One region of the Pseudoalteromonas sp. SIMBA_162 genome, then DNA from elsewhere that is predicted to be linked to it. Evidence: predicted binding sites of a transcription regulator. Region 1 holds the regulator's gene; the other holds the start of a gene.
What was found. The regulator NrdR, encoded in region 1, represses ribonucleotide reductase genes. The targets are predictions, from matches to a motif close to AAACACNANATNTNGTGTTT.

Region 1 (7,726 bases):
TGAGAGCGACTTAGCCCTTGCTTTAACGGCTTTACAAACAGCGTTTGAGCTTGAGTCTCAAGCAGGTTTAATTGAGCCTGTTCAAGTACAGCGTAATTTAGCCATAGTAACGCTTGTGGGTGATAACATGCGCGCACATCGTGGTTTAGCCGCTAAGTTTTTTGCATCCCTTTCTCAAGCACAAGTAAACATTGTGGCAATTGCACAGGATTCTACTGAAAGTGCTATTTCAGCTGTGATTGACGGTGAGTTATGTAACGACGCAGTGAAAATATGCCATGAGAACTTTTTCACGCATGTACCTTCAATTGATGTGTTTTTACTAGGGTGTGGCTTAGTAGGGCAAGAACTGATATCTCAATTAGAGCGCCAACAAGCATGGCTTGAAAAGCGTAACATTAAACTTAATTTGTACGGCGTTGCTAACTCTCGTCAGTTGCATCTTGATAGCGAGGGTATCGCCTTTAGTGATTGGCAGCAAAAATTAGCAGTATCAGAGCAGTCATTTGACCTAAAACTCGTTGAGCAATTTGTTAAGCAAAACCATTTAGTTAATCCTGTGCTGGTGGATTGTACATCGTCTGATGCACTTGCAGCGCAATATGTTGACTTTTTAAATGCGGGTTTTCATGTTGTTGCAGCCAATAAAAAGGCAACAACTAGCTCATATACGTATTATCAAGATTTAATTGCTGCTACACAAAAAAATAACCGCAAGTTTTTATACGAGACAAACGTAGGTGCAGGCCTTCCTGTTATCGATAATTTGCAGTCTTTATTTGGTGCAGGAGATGAATTATTAGAATTTAGCGGTATTTTATCGGGCTCATTGTCATACATGTTCGGTGCTTTGCAAGATGGTTTATCACTGTCAGAGGCAACCATTAAAGCAAAAGAAAGTGGTTTTACAGAGCCAGATCCTCGTGATGATTTATCGGGAACTGATGTTGCGCGTAAGTTGTTAATTATTGCACGTGAAGCCGGTATGAAATTAGAGCTAACCGACATTGAAGTAGAGTCGGTATTACCACAAGGGTTTGCCGAAGGAGACAGTATTGATGAGTTTATGGCAAAACTACCTAGCTTAGACACTGACTTTAACGCACGTATTGAGCAAGCGGCAAGTGAAGGAAAAGTTCTTCGTTACGTGGGCACAATTAAAGAAGGCCACTGTAAAGTAGGTATTGAGGCGGTTGATTCATCACATGCGCTTAATGTTATTCGCGATGGTGAAAATGCGCTTGCAATTTTAAGTCAATACTACCAACCACGTCCTTTTGTAATTCGTGGTTACGGCGCTGGCTCTGAAGTAACTGCTGCAGGTGTATTTGCAGACGTTTTAAAAACATTATCGCGCTAGGAGTCGAAAATGATTGAAGTATATGCGCCTGCATCTATTGGTAATTTTGCAGTTGGATTTGATGCGCTAGGTGCTGCTCTTGCGCCAATTGATGGTAGTTTATTGGGGGATGTAGCACTTGTTAGCGCAGCCCCTTGTGATGAGTTTGTTTGTTCAGGCGAATATGCTCATAAATTACCAAGCGATGCGAAAGAAAACTTAGCATATCAGTGTTTAGTGCACTTTAGAGCTCATGTCGCACCAGATATGCCTACGGTAAAGCTAGAGCTTAAAAAAAACCTGCCAATTGGTTCTGGATTAGGATCGAGCGCTTGTTCGGTGGTTGCTACATTTGCAGCGCTTGATAAGTTTGCAAAAACACAGTTAAGTCAAGTACAGCTAATTGAGTTGATGGCAGATTTTGAAGCAGTTGTAAGTGGCGGACGCCATTACGATAATATTACGCCCTGTTATTTGGGCGGTTTGCAGCTAACTGGCGATTTAATTCCTAATAAATCTATAGAACTACCGGTTGATGAAAACTGGTATTACGTTGCGGCGTTTCCAGGCTTTTCGCTTAATACAGCAAAAGCACGTTCTGTTTTGCCAAAAGATCTTAGCATGCATGCAAGCGTTGAGTTTGCGCAGCGTTTATCCTCTTTTAGTAGCTTGTTATTAACAGCACGTTTTGACGATGCATTAAGCATAATGAAAGACGAAATAGCAGAACCTTACCGTGCACCGCTTATTACTGGTTTTAGCGAGGCGAAAGCAAGTTTACCCGCACTTGGAGCTGAGGTAGTTAGTATTTCAGGCGCAGGGCCTACCTTATTTACTGTATGTAAAACACTTGAAGCGGCCGAGCAATGCGCTAAATGGTTAAAAGATAATTATATAAATGAGCAAGGTTTTTGCCATATTTGTAAGTTAGATAACGACGGCACGCGTCAATTAAATGTTTTATAGGATTAGAAGTCATGCAATTACATAATTTAAAAGATAACTCACAAAAAGTGTCGTTTGTTGAAGCAGTAAAAACAGGACTTGGGCGTAACCAAGGTGTGTTTTTTCCTGAATCGTTAGCGCCTATGGCTGATGTTGACTCATTACTTGATATGGATTTTGTTACGCGCAGTAGCAAAATTTTATCCCATTTAATTGGTGATGAGTTGCCAAGTAGTACTGTTGCCGACATGGTTAAAAATGCGTTTAATTTTCCTGTTAAGTTAGTCGAGGTAGAAGAAAATACCTATTGCTTGGAGCTATTTCATGGTCCTACGCTTGCCTTTAAAGATTTTGGTGGGCGCTTTATGGCTGAATGCTTAGCGCAGTTTAACCAAGGTGAAAAAGTGACTATTTTAACAGCAACATCAGGTGATACTGGTGCAGCGGTTGCACATGCATTTTACAATAAACCAAACATTGATGTGGTTATTCTTTATCCCAAAGGAAAAATTTCACTTGCTCAGCAAAAGCTATTTACTACATTAGGTGGCAATATTCATTGTTACGCGGTTGATGGCAGTTTTGACGATTGCCAAGAACTTGTAAAAAAGTCGTTTTTAGATGATGAAGTTAAATCTACACTTGGCTTAAATTCAGCAAATTCGATAAACATAAGCCGCTTAGTCGCTCAGGTATGTTATTACTTTGAAGCGATTGCACAACTGCCAAAAGAAAAGCGTGCAACAGCACATATTTCTGTACCAAGTGGTAACTTTGGTAATGTATGCGCCGCAATGATTGGCGCTGTAATAGGGTTGCCAGTTGAAAAGTTAAGTGCAACAACAAACCAAAACGACACAGTTCCTCGTTTTATACTTGATAAAAATTGGTTGCCTAATGCAACGCTTGAATCGCTTTCAAATGCGATGGACGTGAGTAAGCCGAATAACTGGCCACGTGTGCAAACTATGTTGGACAACAACTGGTTTAGTTACGACAACTTTTACTCAATTAGTGTTGATGAAGAAAATACCCAAACGGTGATGAAAAATATTCATCAAACAGGGTATGTTGCAGAGCCACATACAGCAATTGCCTATCAAGGTTTAGTTAATAACCGAGCACCGGGTGCTGCGGGGATCTTTTTAGCAACTGCACATCCAGCTAAATTTAAAGAAAGTGTAGAAGGTATACTAAATATTGAGCTTGATATGCCAAAGCCATTGAGCGACGCATTGGCTAAACCATGTCTTGCAAGCGACATAAACGCCGATTACGACGCTTTGCGTACAGAAATACTGGCTAAGTTAGCTTAAATATTAAGTAAACACGAAAGCGGCTATGGCCGCTTTTTTGCACATTTTAAACCGTGAAATAGCTTTTTTAATTAACTAATTAAATGTAATAAATAAAAAACATTTAAAATAATTATGTAAGTTATTTAAAAATATCATCTTAAAAAGGGTGTGAAATAGTTTCAATCCCTGATTAAATATCCTCAACTTAAGAACGTAGGCAAAGTGCGGTTTTAAGCGTACAATATAGCCTCTAAAAAATACCATACACGTTGCCCAGGAGCCCCCAATGTTAGAACGTAGCATGAATATTTCGGACTTTGATCCAGAGTTATTTGACGCGATGAGTAAAGAAACATCACGTCAAGAAGAGCATATTGAGTTAATTGCATCTGAAAACTACTGTAGCCCACGCGTACTTGAAGCACAGGGTTCTCAACTTACTAACAAATATGCGGAAGGTTATCCTGGCAAGCGTTACTACGGTGGCTGTGAGCACGTAGACGTGGTTGAACAATTAGCTATTGACCGCGCAAACGAATTGTTTGGTACTGACTACGCAAACGTTCAGCCGCATGCAGGTTCGCAAGCCAATGCCGCTGTTTTCCAAGCCTTATTAAGCCCGCTTGATACAGTACTTGGCATGAGCCTAGCACACGGTGGCCATTTAACTCATGGTTCACACGTAAACTTTTCAGGTAAAACATATAACGCGATTCAGTATGGCCTAAACGAAGAGACTGGCGAAATTGATTACGCACAAGTTGAAGCGTTAGCACTAGAGCACAAGCCAAAAATGATTATCGCAGGTTTTTCTGCTTATTCAGGTATTGTTGATTGGGCTAAGTTTCGCGAAATTGCAGACAAAGTAGATGCTTACTTGTTTGTTGATATGGCGCATGTTGCAGGTTTAATTGCTGCGGGTGTTTACCCAAGCCCAGTACCATTTGCACATGTTGTTACTACTACAACGCATAAAACATTAGCGGGCCCTCGTGGCGGTTTAATTATTTCTGCATGTGGTGACGAAGCAATTTACAAAAAGCTTAACAGTGCTGTATTCCCTGGTGGCCAAGGTGGTCCTTTATGTCATGTTATTGCTGCAAAAGCAGTGGCATTCAAAGAAGCTTTACAACCAGAGTTTAAAGAATACCAAACACAAGTTGTTAAAAATGCGCAAGCAATGGTTAGCGTATTACAAGAGCGTGGCTACAAAGTTGTTTCTGGTAAAACAGACAATCACTTGTTTTTACTTGATTTAATCGATAAAGATATTACGGGTAAAGATGCTGATGCAGCATTAGGTAATGCGAACATTACGGTTAACAAAAACTCAGTTCCAAATGATCCGCGTTCTCCATTTGTAACGTCTGGCTTACGTATTGGTTCTCCTGCAATCACGCGCCGTGGTTTCAAAGAGGCTGAATCTAAAGAGCTTGCTGGCTGGATCTGTGATGTACTAGACAACATTGCTGATGAGTCTGTTCAAGCACAAGTAAAAGAAAAAGTGAAAGCAATTTGTGCAAAACTACCTGTTTACGCTTAATAAAGTAAAACGGTAATTTAGATCACATAAGCAATCATGCTATTATAAAAGCCGCTTTTTAGCGGCTTTTTTGTTTTTAAAACGGATACCTTTAGTTATGCATTGCCCATTTTGTACAGCAAAAGACACCAAAGTTATAGATTCCCGCCTTGTTGGCGGTGGCCATCAGGTTCGCCGCCGTCGTGAATGTAACGATTGCCATGAACGTTTCACCACGTTTGAAGGGGCAGAGCTGGTTATGCCGCGTGTTGTAAAACAAGACGGCAGTCGCGAACCATTTAATGAAGATAAGTTACTAAATGGTTTAAATCGTGCACTTGAGAAGCGTCCCGTCAGTACAGAACAAGTTGATGAAGTAGTCAATATAATAAAGTCGCAATTACGTGCAACGGGTGAGCGAGAAATTTCAAGCCATTTGGTGGGTGAATGCATTATGGAAGCGCTTAAAAAGTTAGATAAAGTCGCTTATGTAAGGTTTGCGTCAGTATATCGCTCGTTTGAGGATATACGAGAGTTTGGCGAAGAAATTGCCCGTTTAGGGGAATAAGCATGAGCAGCCAATCAGCATTTACCGAGCACGATAAGCTATATATGGCGCGTGCTATTGAGCTTGCTAAAAAAGGTCGATTTACCACAACGCCTAATCCTAATGTTGGCTGTGTACTTGTAAAAGATAATCAAATAATAGGTGAAGGGTTTCATCAATTGGCAGGGCAAGGACATGCAGAGGTAAATGCACTTGCTGTAGCCGGCGAAAAAGCACAGGGTGCAACTGCCTATGTAACACTTGAGCCTTGTAGCCATTACGGGCGCACGCCACCCTGTGCTGAAGGACTTAAGGCCGCTGGTATTAAAAAGGTGATTGCTGCCATGGTTGATACCAACCCGCAAGTGGCAGGTAAAGGCCTTAAAATACTGAGTGACGCCGGAATAGAAGTCGCTTATGGACTGCTTGAACAACAGGCTCGCGCATTAAACTTTGGCTTTTTTAAGCGTATGGAGCAAGGGCTTCCTTACGTAACCTGTAAATTAGCAGCCAGTATAGACGGAAAAACAGCGCTAAAAAACGGAAAAAGTAAGTGGATCACAGGCCCTGCTGCACGAAAAGATGTGCAGCTATACCGCGCTCAAAGCTGTGCCATTTTAACGGGGGCCGATACGGTTCTTGTTGATAATGCAAAACTTAATGTTCGAGCAAGTGAGTTACCGTATTCATTACCAACCAACTTACCGCTACGTCAGCCGGTGCGTGTTATAATAGACTCGCAAAACAGATTAACACCTGACCTTGCGCTATTTAAAATAGCGCACCCGGTAATTATATTTACTACCAAGGTTGATAATTCAATGCAGTGGCCGCATTTTGTTAAGCACATAGCGGTGCGCGAGCAACAGGGTAAGGTTGATTTAACCGATGTATTACAAACACTAGCAAAGCATCAGTTTAATAATATATGGCTGGAAGCTGGGGCAACCCTTGCGGGGAAAATGACCGAGCTTGATTTAATTGACGAGTATGTTTTTTATATCGCACCAAAACTGATGGGCTATGATGCTAAAAGTTTAGTAAACTTCCCTGAATTGACGAGTATGCAAGATACTATCGATTTATCTTTTAATGAGTGTGTTCGCATTGGTGACGATTTACGTATCAACGCGTTAAAAAAGCACGCATTAAAATCATTTAACAAAGAAGAGTAGCGCTATGTTTACTGGGATAATAGAAGCCACAGGCAAAATTGCTTTATTACAAAAAAAACAAGGCGATTTAGCCATTCGTATTCAAAGCGCCGACCTTGATATGAGTGACGTAAAGCTGGGTGACAGTATTGCAACAAATGGCGTGTGTTTAACGGTAGTTGATAAACATGTTGATGGTTTTAGCGCTGATTTATCTAACGAAACAATTCATTTAACTGGTTTTGCACATTATTCAATAGGGCAAACAGTTAACCTTGAAAAAGCGATGCAACCGGTTTCGCGTTTAGGTGGGCATTTAGTGTCTGGCCATGTTGATGGTATTGCAACAATAACGGCGATTACAGCTAATGCAAGAGCTACTGAATATTGGCTGACAACCGATGAAAGTTTAATGAAATACATACCGTACAAAGGGTCGGTATGTATTGATGGTATAAGCCTGACAGTTAACGCTGTTGAAGGTAATAAATTTAAATTAACAATTGTGCCGCACACCAGCGGTCAAACAACGATTGCCGACTTTAAAGTAGGCACTCAAGTTAATTTAGAAGTCGATCAAATTGCACGTTATTTAGAGCGTCTTATCAAAGGCGCAGAGCAGCCAACCGGCGCAGATATATCAATGAGCTTACTCGCAAAAGCGGGCTTTATTAAATAACGAAACTGACAACTTACACGAGCGAATTTATGAATTTACACAGCGCACAAGAAATTATAGATGACATTAAAGCCGGTAAAATGGTTATTTTAATGGACGATGAAGATAGAGAAAATGAAGGTGATCTAATCATTGCTGCGGAACATATTAGCGCAGAAGCAATTAACTTTATGGCTACTCATGGCCGTGGTTTAATTTGTTTAACGATGACACAAGAGCGTTGTGAGCAACTAGACTTGCCT
Region 2 (7,726 bases), on a different contig from region 1:
GCTAGTGGTAATTGATATACTTTCAGCCAATATAAACGCCCTGCTGTAGAGAAACATAAAATAGTATCATGCGTGTTTGCAACTAAAAGACGTTCAATAAAATCTTCGTCTTTCATTTTTGTTGCAGATTTACCTTTACCACCACGACGCTGCGCTTCGTAATCAGATAACGCCTGATACTTAACATAACCTTCGTGAGAAAGCGTAACAACTACGTTTTCTTCAGTTATTAGGTCTTCAAGGCTGATATCATGCGCGGCTGCGTTGATTTCAGTGCGGCGCTCATCGCCATATTGCGCCTTAATTTCAACTAACTCGTCGCGAATTACTTCCATTAAGCGCTCTGGGCTTGCCAGTATGTGTAACAGTTCAGCAATTAAATCAAGCAGTGTTTGGTATTCACTTAAGATTTTTTCGTGCTCAAGACCTGTTAGCTTGTGTAATCGTAAGTCAAGAATCGCTTGAGCTTGTTGCTCAGAAATAAAGTATTGGCCGTCGCGTATACCTAAATCATCAGCTAACCAATCTGGGCGAGCAACGTTAGCCTCACCTGCTTTTTCAAGCATTGCTTTAACATTACCTAATTCCCACGAACGTGCAGTTAACGCTATTTTTGCTTCTGCTGGTGTTGGAGATTTACGAATAAGTTCAATAATTGGGTCAATGTTGGCAAGTGCAATTGCTAGACCTTCTAGCATGTGTGCACGGTCGCGCGCTTTACGTAAATCAAATACTGTACGACGAGTTACTACTTCACGACGGTGAATAATAAACTCTTCAAGCATTTCTTTTAAATTAAAACACTTAGGCTGGTTATTGATGAGTGCAACCATGTTCATACCAAACACTGTTTGTAACTGTGTTTGTGCATATAGGTTGTTTAGAATCACTTCACCTACGTCACCACGCTTTATCTCAATAACGATACGCATACCGTCTTTATCTGATTCATCACGTAGTGCACTAATGCCTTCAATTTTTTTATCTTTAACAAGCTCCGCTATTTTTTCAATTAAGCGTGCTTTGTTAACTTGATAAGGGATTTCATGAACAATAATTGTTTCACGACCCGTTTTTTCGTCTGTTTCGATGTCAGCACGTGCACGCATGTACACTTTGCCACGACCCGTTTGATACGCTTGTTCAATCCCTTTTTTACCGTTAATGATTGCGGCTGTAGGGAAATCTGGGCCAGGAATGTAATCCATTAACTCAGTTATGGTTAAATCTGGATTAACAATTAATGCTAAACAACCATTGATAACTTCAGTTAAGTTATGTGGTGGGATGTTTGTCGCCATACCTACGGCAATACCAGAAGAACCATTTACAAGTAAATTAGGTACCTTCGTTGGTAAAACGTCAGGAATTTGCTCTGTGCCATCGTAGTTAGGAACGAAATCAACCGTTTCTTTCTCAAGATCCGCTAATAACTCATGAGACATTTTAGCCATACGTACTTCGGTGTAACGCATTGCAGCAGCTGAATCACCATCAACAGAACCAAAGTTACCCTGGCCGTCTACAAGCATATAACGAAGTGAGAATGGCTGTGCCATACGAACTATCGTGTCATAAACTGCGCTATCGCCGTGTGGGTGGTATTTACCGATTACATCACCGACAACACGTGCCGACTTTTTGTAAGGCTTGTTCCAATCATTACTAAGCTCGTTCATTGCAAACAAAACGCGGCGGTGAACTGGCTTTAAGCCATCACGTACGTCTGGTAATGCACGTCCTACAATTACACTCATTGCGTAATCTAAGTAGGAGTTTTTTAACTCGTCTTCAATATTGACTGGCAGAATTTCATTGGCGAGATCAGTCATTTGATATCACATTCCTTCAGTAGCAGCTCTTAATAACCCAGTATTAGGTTTTAAAGAGTATTGTTATTATTACTAACAGACATGCTATCACAATTAATTTTAATTTACAGGCGCAAAACTTTGCGATTTATCAATTTAGGCCTATATAATGGCCTCAGATTGACGAGGAAGTATTTTATGACCGAACATCAAAATGTAGATCACGCAGAAATAGCAAAGTTTGAAGCCATCGCAGAGCGTTGGTGGGATTTAGAGGGTGAGTTTAAACCTCTTCACGAAATTAATCCGTTACGCCTAGATTTTATTGCAAATAAAACGCAAGGTTTATTTGATAAAGAAACACTCGATGTTGGCTGTGGTGGGGGTATTTTAAGCCAAAGTATGGCACGTATGGGGGCAAAGGTAACAGGTATTGATATGGGACAAGAGCCTTTGACTGTCGCTAAATTACACAGCCTAGAAACGGGTGTTAATGTAGATTACATAAAAATACCCGCAGAACAGTTTGCTGAAGAACACCCTGAACGATTTGACGTTGTTACCTGTATGGAAATGCTCGAACACGTTCCAGACCCTGCTTCAATAATTCACGCCGTTGCCAAACTTGCAAAACCTGGCGCTGATGTTTTTTTCTCTACCCTCAATAAAACACCGAAAGCCTACTTGTACGCAATTGTAGGTGCTGAAAAACTATTAAAAATGGTTCCAGAGGGAACTCACGATCACAAAAAGTTTATTAAACCGGCGCAGCTAATTGCGTGGGCCGAGCAAGCGGGGTTAAAAGTACGTGCAAGCTCAGGACTTTCGTATAACCCCTTCTCTAAACAATACACACTTAATAATGATGTTAGTGTTAATTATATCCTTCATTTTGAGAAGTTGTTGTAATGAAGAGCGCAGGTTCATCATTAGAACTTTATCAATATGATGCGTTTTTGTTTGATTTAGACGGCACCTTACTCGACACAGCTGACGATTTAGGCGCTGCACTTAACAGTGTACTACGAGCAAATCAAATTGCCGAAGTAACAAGCGAAATATATCGCCCAGCGGCTTCTAATGGTGCGGCAGCTTTATTGGAAGCGGGTTTTAAAGAGTTGTGGCCCTCTCTTGCACAAGCACAGTTGATAAAGCAATTGGTCGATAGCTATGCCCAAAACATTGCAAAATATACTCAATGCTTTGCCGGTATTGAACCACTATTGATCTCACTTGATCACAAAAAGATCAAATGGGGGATCATGACAAACAAGCCAGGCTTTTTAACTGAGCCGCTTGTCGCTGCGATCCCTGCTTTAAAAAATGCGGCGGTTGTAATTAGCGGTGATACGCTTGAAGAAGCCAAACCCTCTCCTCTACCTTTACTTCATTGCGCAAAACTAATGGACGTAATACCAGCTCGCTGTTTATACATAGGTGATGCCGAGCGAGACATTCAAGCTGGTAAAGCAGCAGGTATGCCTACAGCTACTGCTCTGTGGGGGTACATTCCAAGCGATGCAGAAGCACTTACTTGGAAAGCTGATTTTAACTGGCGTAGCCCTATTGACGCATTTAACCATATATAGTGCCCATTTTAGATATAAACACTATATATTGTGATCGTGTTAGTTTTTACGCAAAGCTTGATGATAAAAAAAGCAGCCGAAATTTATTTTCAAAATATGTAAATTTAGTCGATCCTGAGTTGATTTTTAAAAATTTCAACTTCAATGAATGATCAAAGGTTAATGCCTACTAACACAAATACGTTATCCCAACGTTATCCACAAATAGGGGCAATTATGCCCCTTGCAAATCAACTCAGACCACACTATCTTGTGATCTCTAAATTGAACAACACCAGATATTGTGGCCAAATGTTATTCAATTAAATTTACCTCATTGGGTAAAACTTATAAAAAATGAGCACTACTTCTCTTTTTGAGACGTAAAACATTGGTCAAAAATACATTATCCCCAAGGAATACAGGCAAAGCTATGAACCAACAGTTATCTGTAAGCAAACGTGACGGGCGCAAAGAGCCTCTTGATCTTGATAAGATCCATCGCGTTATAGAATGGGCCGCCGAAGGTTTAAATAACGTTTCGGTTTCACAGGTTGAATTAAAGTCACATATTCAATTTTATGATGGTATTCGTACAAAAGATATTCACGAAACGATTATCAAAGCGGCTGCCGATCAGATTTCTAAAGAATCACCTGATTACCAGTATCTTGCTGCGCGTTTAGCTGTATTCCACTTACGTAAAAAAGCATACGGTCAATTCGAGCCTCCACGTTTATTTGATCACGTAACAAAAATGGTGAGTGATAAACGTTACGATGCTCACTTACTTGCTGATTATACAGAGCAAGAATTTGACGAATTAGACGAATACCTTGACCACTCACGCGATCTTAATTTTAGTTACGCTGCAGTTAAGCAATTAGAAGGTAAATACCTAGTTCAAAACCGTGTAACGGGTGAAATTTATGAAAGCGCACAGTTTTTATATATTTTAGTGGCTGCAAGCTTATTTGCAGATTACCCACGAGATACACGAGTTTCATACATAAAACGTTTTTACGACGCGGTATCGTTATTTAAAATTTCATTGCCTACGCCAATCATGGCTGGTGTACGTACGCCTACTCGTCAATTTAGCTCTTGCGTACTTATTGAGTGTGGCGACAGCCTTGATTCAATCAATGCTACATCGTCAGCTATTGTAAAATATGTTTCTCAGCGTGCTGGTATCGGTATTAATGCTGGTCGTATCCGTGCATTAGGAAGCCATATCCGTAATGGCGAAGCATACCACACAGGTTGTATCCCTTTTTACAAGCACTTTCAAACAGCTGTTAAGAGTTGTTCGCAAGGTGGTGTTCGCGGCGGCGCAGCAACCCTATTCTACCCGCTATGGCATTTAGAAGTAGAGAACCTTTTAGTTCTTAAAAATAACCGGGGTGTTGATGACAACCGTGTTCGCCATTTAGATTACGGCGTACAGTTTAATAAGCTAATGTATTCTCGTTTGATTAAAGACGATTACATCACGTTATTTAGCCCATCAGACGTGCCAGGTCTTTACGATGCGTTTTTTGAAGATCAAGACGAATTTGATGCGTTATATGTTAAATACGAACAAGACGAGTCTATTCGTAAAAAGCGTATTAAAGCCATTGAATTGTTCTCTGTGTTTGCACAAGAACGTGCAAGTACTGGCCGCATATACTTACAGAATGTAGATCACTGTAATACACATAGCCCGTTTATAGCGAAAGTTGCGCCAATACGTCAGTCTAACTTGTGTTTAGAAATTGCATTACCGACTAAACCACTTAACAACGTTAACGACGAAGAAGGCGAAATTGCATTATGTACACTGTCTGCTTTCAACTTAGGTGCGCTTGAGTCTCTAGATGAACTAGAAGAGCTTGCGGAGCTAGCTGTACGTGCACTCGATAATTTACTCGACTTCCAAGACTACCCAGTACCAGCTGCCAAAAACGCAACGATGGGACGTCGTACGTTAGGAATAGGCGTAATCAACTATGCCTACTACTTAGCTAAAAATGGTAAGCGTTATTCAGACGGCAGTGCAAATGCACTAACACATAAAACATTCGAAGCTATTCAATACTACTTGATGAAAGCGTCAAACGAACTTGCAAAAGAACGTGGTGCATGTCCTAAGTTTAACGAAACAACGTATTCTCAAGGCATTATGCCTACAGATACGTATAAAACAGACTTAGATAAAATTTGTGATGAGCCACTGCACCTTGATTGGGATGCACTGCGTAAGAGCATACAAGAACACGGTATGCGTAACTCAACACTAAGCGCATTAATGCCATCAGAAACGTCATCGCAAATCTCGAACGCAACAAATGGTATCGAGCCACCACGCGGTCACATTAGTGTTAAAGCAAGTAAAGATGGTATTTTAAAACAAGTTGTACCTGAGTACGAACGTTTGAAAGACAACTATGAGTTACTTTGGGACATACCTTCTAATGATGGTTACTTACAGCTTGTCGGTATCATGCAAAAATTTGTTGACCAAACTATTTCTGCAAACACAAATTATGATCCAAATAAATTTGAAGGCGGTAAAGTACCTATGAAAGTCTTATTAAAAGACTTACTTAGCGCCTACAAATTGGGGGTCAAAACGTTGTATTACCATAATACCCGTGATGGCGCATCTGATGCACAAGACGACACTCCAGAAGTGGAAGATGACGATTGTGCAGGCGGCGCGTGTAAAATATAGTCGTTAATTTTATCTTAAGCGGGCATGCAGCCCGCTTTGTTCTGATAGTTTTTTGAGTGATAAACATGTCTTATACTACTTTTAGTCGTAATCATAATAACCAAATGCAAGAGCCAATGTTTTTTGGCCAGACCGTTAACGTATCGCGTTACGATCAACAAAAATATCCTATTTTTGAAAAGTTAATCGAAAAGCAACTGTCTTTCTTTTGGCGACCAGAAGAAGTAGATGTGAGTAAAGACCGTTTAGATTTTCAGGCGCTACCAGAGCATGAAAAGCATATATTTTTAAGTAACTTAAAATATCAAACACTGCTTGATAGTGTACAAGGCCGCTCTCCTAACGTTGCGCTACTACCTATCGTGTCTATCCCAGAACTTGAAACCTGGATAGAAACGTGGGCATTTAGTGAAACAATTCACAGCCGTTCATACACCCACATTATTCGTAACGTAACACAATCACCAGAGCTTATTTTTGATGACATAGTTAGCAACGATAAAATTAGCGAGCGCGCTGATGCAGTAACAACTTATTACGATGATTTAATTAACTCTGTTTCACTTTACAACCTTTACGGTGAAGGCAAGCATGAAATCAACGGTAAGACAGTTGTTGTAAACTTATTCGAGCTAAAAAAGAAACTTTACCTCGCTATGATGTCGGTAAACATTCTTGAAGCAATTCGTTTTTATGTCAGCTTTGCTTGTTCATTTGCATTTGCTGAGCGTGAACTTATGGAAGGTAACGCTAAGATAATTAAACTAATTGCACGTGACGAAGCACTTCATCTTTCGGGTACACAGCATATTTTAAATATCATGCAAGACGGTAAAGACGACCCAGAAATGGCAATCGTTGCAGCTCAATGTCGCGATGAAGCAATTAAAATGTTTGTACAAGCTGCTGAGCAAGAGAAAGAATGGGCAGAGTACCTATTCAAAGATGGCTCTATGATTGGCTTAAACAAGCATATTTTATGTCAGTATGTTGAATATATTACTAACGCACGTATGACTGCTATTGGTTTGCCAGCCCAATTTGAAAACAACAGTAACCCTATCCCATGGATCAACTCATGGTTAGTGTCTGATAATGTTCAGGTTGCACCACAAGAGGCAGAAATTAGTTCATACCTTGTAGGTCAAATAGATTCACAAGTTGATGCTGCTGAATTTGGTGACTTTGACTTATAATGAATAACGAAACGACTGCAAGTGTTACACTTGCAGAAAACAGCCAGCGCATTGAATATAGCCCTGGCTGCCCTTCTCTTTTACACTGCTTAGAATCTCAAAAAATAGACGTTGCTTATCAATGTCGTGAAGGCTACTGCGGTGCTTGCAGAGCAACTTTAGTATCTGGCAATGTTCAATATAATGAAGAGCCACTCGCGTTTGTTCGTGATGGTGAAATACTTTTATGCTGTAGCAAGCCAAACGGCAATATAAGTATTAATCTAAAATAATTAATAGCTTTATAGCAGCACCCATCTTTACTGGGCATTATAATGTTTATTAGTAAAACGATAATGACCAGTGATCTTATAATCAAATAGCATTTCGCTTATTTCTGGCCCTCGCCCTATATTATGTACAATTTGAACATTCTCGGCGCTGTTTAAAGCTTCA

Region 2: the regulator NrdR is predicted to act here: its motif matches at 3,670-3,689, upstream of nrdA (class 1a ribonucleoside-diphosphate reductase subunit alpha).

Annotation. Positions count from the first base shown of each region.
Region 1 is NZ_JAWJBQ010000021.1:41,573-49,298, forward strand. Features, by position in the region: gene thrA (bifunctional aspartate kinase/homoserine dehydrogenase I) at 1-1,360, shown strand, start outside; gene thrB (homoserine kinase) at 1,370-2,305, shown strand; gene thrC (threonine synthase) at 2,317-3,600, shown strand; gene glyA (serine hydroxymethyltransferase) at 3,869-5,125, shown strand; gene nrdR (transcriptional regulator NrdR) at 5,223-5,672, shown strand; gene ribD (bifunctional diaminohydroxyphosphoribosylaminopyrimidine deaminase/5-amino-6-(5-phosphoribosylamino)uracil reductase RibD) at 5,675-6,826, shown strand; gene R0J88_RS15135 (riboflavin synthase) at 6,831-7,484, shown strand; gene ribBA (bifunctional 3,4-dihydroxy-2-butanone-4-phosphate synthase/GTP cyclohydrolase II) at 7,514-7,726, shown strand, end outside.
Region 2 is NZ_JAWJBQ010000001.1:334,592-342,317, reverse strand. Features, by position in the region: gene gyrA (DNA topoisomerase (ATP-hydrolyzing) subunit A) at 1-1,832, opposite strand, end outside; gene ubiG (bifunctional 2-polyprenyl-6-hydroxyphenol methylase/3-demethylubiquinol 3-O-methyltransferase UbiG) at 2,010-2,720, shown strand; gene R0J88_RS01460 (HAD-IA family hydrolase) at 2,720-3,400, shown strand; gene nrdA (class 1a ribonucleoside-diphosphate reductase subunit alpha) at 3,813-6,095, shown strand; gene nrdB (class Ia ribonucleoside-diphosphate reductase subunit beta) at 6,161-7,291, shown strand; gene yfaE (class I ribonucleotide reductase maintenance protein YfaE) at 7,291-7,563, shown strand; gene R0J88_RS01440 (DUF1287 domain-containing protein) at 7,591-7,726, opposite strand, start outside.